2 regions of the Shewanella sp. AC91-MNA-CIBAN-0169 genome follow, and region 1 is predicted to be linked to the other one. Evidence: predicted binding sites of a transcription regulator. Region 1 holds the regulator's gene; the other holds the start of a gene.
The links. The regulator FliA, encoded in region 1, starts transcription of late flagellar genes. The targets are predictions, from matches to a motif close to CTAAAGNTNNNNNNNNNNNNGCCGATA.

Region 1 (6,171 bases):
AGCCTATGCATTTGAGTAAAGATATGACTCGGGATCAAGCAAGTGGTTTACGTATGATGAATCAACCAAATAACGATAAAGTTAAAGTAATTGCCGTATCCGGTGGTAAAGGCGGAGTGGGTAAAACCAGTGTGTCAATTAATACTGCGGTAGCACTAGCTGAAAAGGGCAAACGCGTATTAGTGCTTGATGCCGATTTAGGTTTAGCCAACGTCGATGTCATGCTTGGGATACGTGCTGAGAAAAATTTATCTCATGTTTTGTCCGGAGATGCCGAATTAGATGACATCATTGTTCGTGGGCCTAAAGGTATTGGTATTGTTCCTGCCACATCGGGTTCTCAAGCGATGGTTGAGTTGTCGCCAGCACAACATGCTGGACTTATCCGTGCATTTAGTGAAATGCGAACTCAGTTCGATATTTTAATTGTGGATACTGCTGCTGGTATATCAGACATGGTGCTGAGTTTTTCTCGTGCATCACAGGATGTATTGATAGTCGTTTGCGACGAACCAACATCAATTACTGATGCTTATGCGCTGATTAAAATTTTAAGTCGTGAACATGGTGTGTTCCACTTCAAAATTGTGGCAAATATGGTACGTAGTTTACGAGAAGGTATGGAATTATTTGCTAAACTCAGTAAAGTGACGGATAGATTTTTAGATGTTGCTTTAGAATTAGTGGCAACAATACCATTCGATGAAAATTTACGTAAAGCTGTTCGTAAGCAAAAGTTAGTTGTTGAAGCGTATCCTAAGTCGCCTTCAGCTATCGCTTATCATGGATTAGCCAATAAAATTATGACTTGGCCAGTTCCACAACAGCCAGGTGGTCATTTAGAGTTTTTTGTTGAACGTCTTGTACAACGTAAGCCGATACAAGAAGGAAGAACGAGTGAATAAAGCCGCCGCGTATACTCAGTTCGATAACAAAACGTCTATTGTTGAACAGTATGCACCGTTGGTAAAAAGAATTGCTCATCATATGCTGGCAAGATTACCAGCATCGGTGCAACTTGATGATTTATTACAAGCTGGGATGATGGGGTTACTTGAGGCCTCATCTAAATTTGATAACAGTAAAGGGGCTAAGTTTGAAACCTTTGCAGGCATCAGAATTCGTGGTGCAATGATAGATGAAATTCGACGTGGTGACTGGGTTCCGCGCTCAGTTCATCGTAATAATCGTTTAGTAGCACATGCAATTGATGAATTGGGGCAACTGCTTGGAAGAGATGCCAATGATACAGAAATTGCTGAAAAACTTGATATGTCTCTCGATGAATACCATCATATCTTAAATGATGTTTCTGTTGGTAAAATCATAGGCATAGAAGACCTTGGCGTGTCGCAAGATGTGTTAATCACAGACAACGAAACGCCAGATGAAACCTTTGACTCGCTTGCTGAAATTCAATTCCAATCTGCATTGGTTGAAGCAATTAAGACATTGCCAGAAAGAGATGCATTAGTGTTGTCGTTGTATTACGACGAAGCATTAAATTTAAAAGAAATCGGTGCCATCCTTGAAGTTAGCGAATCGCGAGTAAGCCAGATATTAAGTCAGGCAATGCTCAGATTAAAAGCGAAACTCAAGCATTGGACACAAGAATAATAACTTATCTAGAGCAAACGAGTGTCAGCTCACCGGAGGAAACCTTGGACAAGAATATGAAGATTCTTATTGTTGACGATTTTTCAACAATGAGGCGTATCATTAAGAACTTGTTGCGAGATTTGGGATTTAATAATACCCAAGAAGCAGATGATGGCTCAACAGCCCTACCTATGTTACAAAAAGGCGATTTTGATTTTGTGGTAACAGACTGGAATATGCCTGGAATGCAAGGTATTGATTTACTTAGAGCAATCCGTGCAGATGATTCGTTAAAGCATTTACCTGTGCTAATGGTAACTGCAGAAGCTAAGCGTGAACAGATTATTGCTGCAGCGCAAGCCGGTGTAAATGGTTATGTCGTAAAACCTTTTACCGCAGCTACGTTAAAAGAAAAGTTAGACAAAATCTTTGAACGACTCGCATAAGCAAGGATAAGTCATGCAGGCATCAATATCGGGGTTAATCACTCTCGAACAGGCCCAAGAACTTGTTGAATTGCTTACCTTGGGTCAACAAGATAAAGCCGATGAAATGATCAGAGAGCTTGCAACGCCATTGCAGCGTGAGCTTTTTGAAGAAGTCGGTAAGCTAACTCGACAACTCCATAGTGCACTAAAAGATTTTCAAGTTGATAACCGTTTATCTGAATTAGCCAATACCGAAATACCAGATGCTAAAGAAAGATTGAACTATGTTATCGACATGACAGAACAAGCTGCAAATAAAACCATGGATGCAGTTGAAGAATGTCTACCTTTGGCCGATACCATCATTAGCAATATACAATCAGTGACGCCAATGTGGGATAAATTGATGCGTCGTGACATAGAAATGGGTGAGTTTAAGTCACTTTGTCATGATGTTCAGCAGTTTATGTTACATAGTGAAAATGATTCTAATCGTCTTCGCGAGTTATTAAATGAAATTTTGATGGCGCAAGACTTCCAAGATTTGACGGGGCAAATGATCCGTCGAGTGATTGATTTAGTTCGTGAAGTAGAAAGTAATCTGGTCTCAATGCTAACGGTATTCGGAGATCATACTACTGAATCATTGCCAACTATAAACGAAAATAAAATAGAAGCAGAAGGTCCCATCATGCATGCTGAACTGCGTGAAGATGTGGTGACAGGTCAAGATGAAGTAGACGATCTGCTATCAAGTCTGGGTTTCTAATTAGGAGTCAATTTAATGTCTTTTGATGTTGATGAAGAGATACTCCAGGACTTTTTAATTGAAGCTGGCGAGATTTTAGAGCTTCTACAGGAGCAGCTAGTTGCTCTTGAAAATAATCCTGATGACAGTGATTTACTCAATGCTATTTTCCGTGGATTCCATACTGTTAAAGGTGGGGCTGGTTTTTTAAGTCTAAAACCGATGGTTGACGTGTGTCATGAAGCTGAAAACACGTTCGATTTATTACGCACCGGTAAACGTGGCGTAAATGCAGAATTAATGGATATTATTTTGCAAGCGGTCGACGCAATTAATTCCATGTTTGCTCAAACTCAACAGGGAGAATCACAAGACCCTGCGGATTCTGCATTACTTGCTAAACTCAAATTATTAAGTTCAGGAGCGCCATTACCTTCAGAAATGTCGGCAGATGAGCCAGAACCAATTGAAAATATTGTTGAATTCAGTGATCCTGAATATGTCGAAGATATTAGCATTCCCTCAGCGGAAGCATCTGACACTGGCAGTATTGATGACATTGATGAGTTAGAATTTGAGGCGTTGCTTGATGCCTTACATGGTCCGGGTAAAAGTCCTGTTGCAGCTAAACCTTCTGAAGTAAAAAAAGACAATATTGATTCAAAGCCTGCCGCAAGTAGTAGCGATGAAATCACTGATGATGAGTTTGAAGCATTATTAGATGAATTGCATGGCTCAGGTTCATTTGAAGCTAAAACCAAACCTGCAGCTCCAACTAAGCCTGCTGCAACGCCTATTGTTGAACCCCTTGTTGATTCTGATGAAATAACTGACGATGAATTTGAACGTCTTTTAGATGAATTACACGGAAAAGGTACTGCGCCAGTTGCTAAATCGCAAACGCCTCCTCCAGCTCAACCTTCTAAAGCCGTTGCTCCTGTGCAAGCAGCAAAAGTTAGCCCAGCTCCTGTTGTTAAACCAGTAGCGACATCAGTCCCTGTAGTTGCTCCAAAGGTTGAACCTGTAAAAGACAAAACACCTGCTAAAGCGGCGTCTGTCCCACAAGGTGAAACAACGGTTCGTGTTGATACTGCTCGTTTAGATCAAATCATGAATATGGTTGGTGAGTTAGTGTTAGTGCGTAACCGATTGGTTAGTTTAGGCATTAATCGTGAAGACGAGGAGATGTCCAAAGCGCTAGCAAACCTGGATTTGGTTACGGCTGATTTACAAGGTGCGGTGATGAAAACCCGCATGCAACCGATTAAGAAAGTTTTTGGTCGTTTCCCGCGTGTTGTCCGTGATTTAGCCCGTACCTTAAATAAAGAAATTGATTTAATCATGATTGGTGAAGAAACCGATCTTGATAAAAACTTAGTTGAAGCGTTAGCCGATCCTTTAGTCCACTTAGTTCGAAACTCAGTCGATCACGGTATCGAAATGCCGATAACTCGTGAAGCTAGCGGTAAATCTCGAACCGGTACCATTACCTTATCGGCTAGCCAAGAAGGTGACCACATCCTGCTTAAAATTGAGGATGATGGCGCGGGAATGGACCCTGAGAAGCTAAAACAAATTGCGATAAGTCGTGGTGTGCTTGATGAAGATGCCGCTTCGAGAATGACCGATAACGAAGCTTACAATTTGATTTTTGCCCCAGGGTTTTCAACCAAAGTTGAAATTTCAGATATTTCAGGCCGTGGAGTAGGCATGGATGTGGTGAAAACCCGCATCAACCAACTTAACGGTACTGTTTATATTGACTCAATGAAAGGTAAGGGTACTGTTCTCGAAATTAAAGTGCCATTAACCTTGGCTATTATGCCGACATTGATGGTTGATGTGTCTAATCAAGTTTTTGCACTACCATTATCAAGTGTGAATGAAATCTTTAATTTAGATTTAACAAAAACCAATATAGTCGATGGTCAATTGACGGTGATTTTCCGTAATAAGGCCGTGCCATTATTTTACCTAGAACATTGGCTGCACAGTAAAAAATCAACCTTTAAACATGGTGATAAGAAGCATGGTCATGTGGTTATTGTTCAGCTTGGCACTATGCAAATTGGTTTTGTTGTAGATGCATTGATTGGACAAGAAGAAGTGGTCATTAAACCGCTTGGCAGTATGTTACAAGGTACTCCAGGTATGGCGGGTGCGACAATTACATCCGATGGTGGTATTGCACTGATTTTAGATGTGCCAGGACTGCTAAAACATTACGCTAAAAGCAAAAAAATAAAATAAAAATAAAAGTTCCATTATTTAAGGAATTAAATGGCCATAAAAGTACTAGTTGTAGATGATTCTAGCTTTTTTCGACGTCGAGTCAGTGAGATTGTCAATCAAGATCCTGATCTCGAAGTCGTTGCCGTTGCTGTTAATGGCAAAGAAGCTGTTGATATGGCTGCAAAGTTAAAGCCTCAAGTCATTACGATGGATATTGAAATGCCTGTGATGGACGGTATAACTGCTGTCCGTGAAATTATGGCTAATAATCCTACTCCCATTTTAATGTTTTCATCGTTAACTCATGATGGTGCTAAAGCGACACTTGATGCGTTAGAAGCCGGTGCACTAGATTTTTTGCCAAAACGTTTTGAAGATATAGCAACCAATAAAGACGATGCGATTCTTTTGTTACAGCAACGAATTAAAGCATTAGGTCGACGTAGGATATATCGGCCAAGTTCGTTAACACCTACTTCATTACCAGAATCTCGTCGTTCAACGATTGCGGCTCCAGATATCAACACGCCTCGTCGTCCGCTAAGCAGCCGTTTAGCTTCCACAACAACGCCTGTAGCGACTCGTTCCAGTTTATCCACAACCTTAGCAGATCGTCAGAGCGCTAATCCGACAACGTCTTCAATATCGTCTATTCGGGCCAGTGGTAAGCAATATAAATTGTTACTCATCGGGACTTCAACCGGTGGGCCAGTAGCATTACAGAAAGTATTAACTGCATTTCCTGCAAATTATCCTCATCCCATAGTGTTGATACAGCATATGCCTGCGGCGTTTACTCCAGCCTTTGCAGCTCGTTTAAATACCTTGTGTAAAATTGAGGTAAAAGAAGCTGAAAATGGTGATGCCATGCGCCCTGGTTGTGCCTATTTGGCGCCCGGAGGCATGCAGCTCATGATTGAGCGAAGCGGTATTTCTGGAAGACTTAAAGTCATTTCCGGAACCCAAGAAATGAACTATAAACCGTGTGTTGATATTACTTTTGCATCAGCATCCAAAGCTTTTGGCGGTGATGTTTTAGCGGTTGTATTAACGGGAATGGGCGCAGACGGTAGAGAAGGTGCCAGAATGTTAAAGTCTGTCGGTGCCACTATTTGGGCGCAGGATGAAGCAAGCTGCGTGGTATATGGTATGCCTCAAGCTGTA
Region 2 (6,171 bases), on a different contig from region 1:
AATAAAAAACCGCATTTAATGCGGTTTTTTATTGTCTGTGATTCATCTCACTCAAAGCGTATTACGGTTTAAGCTCACCGCCAAAACTAACACTAACGTGGATAAATCCCTAAAAATAGACCAAAGTCACGACACCGCAAAGACGGTGTCGTTTCGACAACTTAAGGGCGATACACTTTAACGTTAGTATAGCCCTTTTCTACAAGGTATAAGGCTTGCAGCTTACTCATTACGCCACGATCGCAATATAATAAATACGTTTTAGACTTATCTAAATCGGCAAATTGGGTGGCTAACTTAAAGAATGGAATCGCTTTAACCATTACATTATCAATTAATAATGGGCTACGTTCTTCTTCTTCAGGTGCACGAACATCAATAATTATTTCGCCAGAAGCAACATCGTTAACCGTTTCGGTCTCGGTCACTTGTTGGTTCATTTCAGCTTCAATATCGCGAATATCCATTACCACTGCAGATGCAACCACACGGTCGATTAAATCTTCAGAGAATTTAAGCTCTTCGGCTTCAACCTTAGATAATACCGCTTTAACCGTAGGTTTTTGTGAAATAACACCACAATACTCGGGAATAGATTTAGCAAAATCTTCAGTGCCAATAATACGGCTCTGATTAATAATATCTTGTTTGTCCATTGCGATAAGCGGGCGTAAAATCAATAAATCGGTGCTGCGATCGATAACATTTAGATTCGTCAGTGTTTGGCTAGATACTTGACCTAAGCTCTCACCTGTCACCAGTGCTTGAATACCGTATTTGTCAGCAATGCGTGTTGCTGCTCGCATCATTACACGCTTGAGTACCACCCCCATCTGACCGTTATCAATACGCTCTAAAATCTCTTCAACTACAGGCTCAAATGGCACCGACACAAAACGTACTTTGTGAGACTCACCGTACTTCTTCCATAGATGGTAAGCGACTTGCTTAACGCCAATTTCGTGCTGAGCGCCACCTAAATTAAAGAAACAGTAATGGGTACGAGTGCCTTTTTTAATAAACTGAAAACTCGACACACCAGAATCGAAACCGCCTGAAATAAGCGACAACACATCTTCTTGGGTCGCCATCGGAAAACCACCCAAACCTTGAATACGACGCTCAACCATGTAAAGCTTATCTTGATTGATTTCAAGATTAACGGTCACGTCAGGGTCTTTAAGTTTTACCCCTAGCGCCTCAGTGTGTTGATTTAATCCGCCACCGACATAACGCTCAACATCAATTGAATTAAAGTCGTGATTACCGGAACGTTTTACGCGGACACAAAAAGTTTTACCGGCAATTTCATCGCGGTACTTTGGTAAAGCTTGCTGATAAATATGATCGATTGAATCAAAAGTGTACTCACTCACTTGCACCACGTGAGCAATACCTGGAATACACGCTAGTCGCTCTGCAAAAACATCACATAACTCCGGTTTATCGCTCGGTACTTGCACGATTATACGATCGTATAAGCGTTGTACTTTTGCACCTTCATCCACATTTTTAAGCACATTACGTATATTAGTTTCAAGCATTTTGGTAAAGCGCATTCTTACCGACTTGCTCTTCATCATAATTTCAGGGTACAGCTTTACAATAAACTTCATGGGGCGTCCACAGGTATCACCATCAAATAGCACTACACTCGGTTTTGCTAAATAAAAAAGACAGTAATACCTTGATAATAAATTAAAAAAACAGCACAGCTCTATTTTCTAGATGTGTATACAATCCAGTCAATAGCATAACGTATGCAATAATTCGCCGATTATACCAAATGATGCCTATTAACCAAACATATTCACTTTTTTATCTGTTATTTGTTAGTAAAAGCGCTGTAAGGCACATTTATAAAACAAAAAAGCGCAATCTCTTTAACTTGTAGAGATTGCGCTTATCTTTTGATGGCAAACTATTGAGTTACAATTATTTCATTCGACTCTTTCGCTTTGCCTTGCTCGATAGAGATTTCTACCCGTCGGTTTCGAGCCTGATTTTCAATAGAATCATTGGCGATTAATGGCCGATTAGACGCCTCGCCAACCACTTTCATCCTTGATTCATCAAAACCAGAAACTCTTCTTAATTCATGAGCCACAGCCACAGCTCGTTGGCTTGATAGTTCCCAGTTTGAGCTGTAAAGCTCATTATTAATATCAGCACCATCAGTGTGACCCGACACCGTAATAATCCCAGGGACATCTTTTAATAATTCACCAATTGAGCGCACAATAGGTTTGAACTTAGGTTGTAAAAAGCCTGAGCCCGAAGCAAAAGAGCCTTTCTCACGGATACGAATAATAATTTGTTGGCCTAAAGATTCAATTTCAATAGCGCCATCGACAATTTCTTCATTGAGTTTTTCAGCCATTTTTTTAACTTGATCATTAATGTTTTCTTGCGAAGAGGCAGCGTCTTTTTTAACGGCTTCAGCTTCTTGTTGCGCTGTTGCGGCTGCATTGCCACCGCGTTGCTCACCATTCTGTTTTTGAGTCCCACCCGCGCTGTCTTCTTCACCCGCCTGATATTCTATCGTCGGCTGAGTCATTTCATTGGTTTGTTGATTAATGATCTCTATTGGAGTGGGATCGGGGCGACCTGGGCGGAATTCAAGCGCAATAACAGACGTCCCCTTAGGAATGTCTTTTACTTCAACTTTGTTTTGTACCCCGAATGCATACTTCATTGAACCAGCGATTTGTTTAAACTTCATCACGTCCATTTCAGAGAACGCTAACAACAACACGAAGAAACACATCAGCAACGACATTAAGTCTGCAAATGTGGCAAGCCACATAGGGGCACCAGCGGGTGGACAATCACACTTGGCCTTAGCCATGAGTTACTCTCCGTCCGTTGTATCGATTTTTCGCACACTTTCAGCCAAATAGTTCTTCAAAAAGCCTTCAATAACCCGTGGATTCTGTCCATCTTGAATCGCTAATACTGCATCCATAATTAAATTACGATTAAGCAATTCTTCATTCATCCGTAATGATAATTTATCCGCCATAGGGATGGCGATCATGTTGGCAATCACCGCGCCGTAAAGAGTCGTTAACAATGCCACTGCCATTGAAGGTCCAATAGACTTTGGATCGTCCATGTTAGATAGCATCGCCACTAAACCAACCAAAGTACCAATCATGCCCATTGCAGGTGCCACATCACCCATGGCTTTAAAAATACCCACCCCTGTTTTGTGGCGTTCTTCAGTTAATGCTATGTCTTTTTCTAATGCGTTGCGCACCACATCACCGTCATGGCCATCAACTAACATATCAACGGCTTTTTGCATAAAGGTGTTGGTAATAACCGCTTCTTCTAATGCTAAAAAACCGCCTTTACGGGCAGCATCAGCCATGGTGACAGCTTGTTCTATCAAGTCTTCAGGTTTATCTAATTTAAACATGAAGGCTTTCATACCAATCTTTATTGAACCTAAAAATTGCTTTAGGTTAAATTTCATCATCACCACAAATAAAGAGCCTGCCACAACAATCAAAATTGACGGTACATCGATAAATAATCCGATACCACCACTGGTGATCATCGCACCAATAATAAATGCAAAAGCACCGATAATACCTATTAGGGTAGCTAAATCCACAACCTCTCCTCAATCGCAGTCGTTATGCTGCTTATTTGTGCTACTTCCATCGTGCTGTTAGCGCACGTCATATGATCCGAATAATCCGACAGCATTTTGTGTTGATAACAATGCCCATCGTTATGTATTACAGCAAAAGTTTCAATACTATTTTTGCTAGCAAATTTAAATCATGACTTGTTATCGGACAAACTTGGCTCAAGTTTAGCTTGTTTTTGTACATTCTAAACAAAATTCAATAACAAAGCGTGCTGTTGAGCAAATAACCAGCGACTGTATTTGACCGATACGCTGGGCTGATATACCTTGTCACACGCTGAATGAAAGGAATATTACTCGTGGCTAAAAAACCTGAAAATCTCAGTTTTGAACAATCATTAACTGAACTTGAAACCATTGTTGCTCATTTGGAGCAAGGTGAAGTGTCGCTGGATGATGCACTTAAGCAGTTTGAGCGTGGCATTAAGTTAGTACGTCAAAGCCAAGCCAAACTTGAGCAAGCACAGCAAAAAGTCTCTATCTTATTAAATGAAGATGATGCTGAATTAGCGTCGTTCACTGTAGAAAGTGAATAATCGTCAACATAGTGTGTATTAAATAATAGGTCTTGATACGTGTTAGCTGAAGCAATAACAACATACCAAAATCGCGTTAATGGTATTCTTAACCAACATTTAACGCTGCTCGATGACGCTGCACCAGATTTAAAAGCAGCGATGCTCCATGGTGCGCTATTGGGTGGGAAACGCATAAGACCATTTTTGGTCTACAGTGTAGGTGACATGCTCGGTGTCAATATCAATGCACTTGATAAAGCCGCGGCTGCTATTGAGTGTATTCATGCCTATTCATTAATACACGATGACTTACCGGCAATGGATAACGATGCACTTCGTCGTGGCCAACCAACTGTTCATATTGCATTTGACGAAGCCACCGCGATTTTAGCCGGTGATGCGTTGCAAACATTGGCTTTTGAAATTATCACAGCCCCTTGTAATGACTTACATCCGAAGCAACAACTGGCGATGGTCAGAGTACTCGCAAAAGCTTCAGGGTATCAAGGTATGTGCGGTGGGCAGGCGATTGATCTGAGTGCAACAGATCACAGTATAAATTTAGACCGATTAACCGAATTACATAATAAAAAAACCGGAGCGTTAATCAGTTGTGCGGTTGAGCTTGCCTTAATCGCTGCTGACGTACCCGATGAGCATTATAAATTAATGATGAAATATGCCCATACGCTTGGGCTAGCTTTTCAAGTGCAAGATGATATTTTAGATATTACTGCTAGCACCGAAGAGTTAGGCAAACCACAAGGCAGCGATCAGCAATCGAATAAAAGCACGTTCCCGAAACTATTGGGTCTCGATGGTGCCAAAGCCTGTGCAGAACAACTAATACAAGATGCACTATCAGCGCTGACTAAATTACCATACAATAGCCAGTTAATTGCAGACTTCGCCCACTACATTATTGAGCGAAGATTATAATAAAGAGTCAGACAATCTCGCTATGAGCTTCGATATTTCTAAATTTCCAGTACTAGCGAAAGCTAATACACCAGAAGAATTAAGGAAGTTACCTCAAGGTTTACTTCCTCAAGTGTCTGATGAACTCAGACAGTTCTTACTTCAGTCTGTTGCTATTTCTAGCGGACATTTTGCTTCTGGCTTAGGCACAGTTGAATTAACTGTGGCACTTCATTATGTCTACAATACCCCATTTGATCAGTTAGTTTGGGATGTAGGGCATCAAGCTTATCCACATAAAATCCTTACCGATCGTCGTGAACAGATGCATACCATTCGACAAAAGAATGGCTTACATCCTTTCCCATGGCGTGAAGAAAGCCCATACGATACGTTTAGCGTGGGTCACTCTGGCACCTCTGTTAGCGCCGCCTTAGGTATGGCGATTGCTGCAGGTAAAGAAGGTGCAGGTCGAAAAGTGGTTGCTGTAATTGGTGATGGCGCCATGACCGGGGGAATGGTGTTTGAAGCCTTAAATCATGCTGGCGACTTGCACAATGACATGCTCGTGGTACTGAATGACAATGAAATGTCGATTTCTGAAAATGTTGGCGCACTGAATAATCATTTGGCGCAGCTGATGTCAGGTCGTTTTTATACCACCATTCGAGAAAACAGTAAAAAGGTCCTTAAAGGGATGCCGGTCATTAAAGAAATGGCTAAGCGTACTGAAGAGCACCTTAAAGGCATGGTGGTGCCTGCAACGTTATTTGAAGAACTAGGGTTTAATTATATTGGCCCAATAGATGGTCACGATGTTGATTCGCTCGTTGAAACAATGCGTAATATGCGTAACCTCAAAGGTCCACAGATACTGCATATCATGACAAAAAAAGGTCGTGGTTATGAGCCTGCTGAAAAAGATCCTATCGGCTGGCACGCGGTGCCTAAATTTGATCCTAGCCAGTTTAAGAAACCGACAACGAAACCAGGTTTACCTACGTTTTCACAAGTGTTTGGTAAATGGTTATGCGACATGGCTGCCACAGACGACAAGTTAGTCGCTATTACGCCCGC

Region 2: a site for FliA is predicted at 3,801-3,827, ahead of pomA (flagellar motor protein PomA). Genes of this name have one in related genera too.

Annotation. Positions count from the first base shown of each region.
Region 1 is NZ_JBEOPM010000002.1:187,255-193,425, forward strand. Features, by position in the region: gene flhF (flagellar biosynthesis GTPase FlhF) at 1-19, shown strand, start outside; gene AAEY98_RS03290 (MinD/ParA family protein) at 24-905, shown strand; gene AAEY98_RS03295 (RNA polymerase sigma factor FliA) at 898-1,617, shown strand; gene cheY (chemotaxis response regulator CheY) at 1,662-2,045, shown strand; gene AAEY98_RS03305 (protein phosphatase CheZ) at 2,059-2,796, shown strand; gene AAEY98_RS03310 (chemotaxis protein CheA) at 2,812-5,025, shown strand; gene AAEY98_RS03315 (protein-glutamate methylesterase/protein-glutamine glutaminase) at 5,056-6,171, shown strand, end outside.
Region 2 is NZ_JBEOPM010000019.1:30,581-36,751, reverse strand. Features, by position in the region: gene thiI (tRNA uracil 4-sulfurtransferase ThiI) at 162-1,616, opposite strand; gene AAEY98_RS15825 (flagellar motor protein MotB) at 1,922-2,848, opposite strand; gene pomA (flagellar motor protein PomA) at 2,852-3,619, opposite strand; gene xseB (exodeoxyribonuclease VII small subunit) at 3,958-4,194, shown strand; gene ispA ((2E,6E)-farnesyl diphosphate synthase) at 4,234-5,115, shown strand; gene dxs (1-deoxy-D-xylulose-5-phosphate synthase) at 5,138-6,171, shown strand, end outside.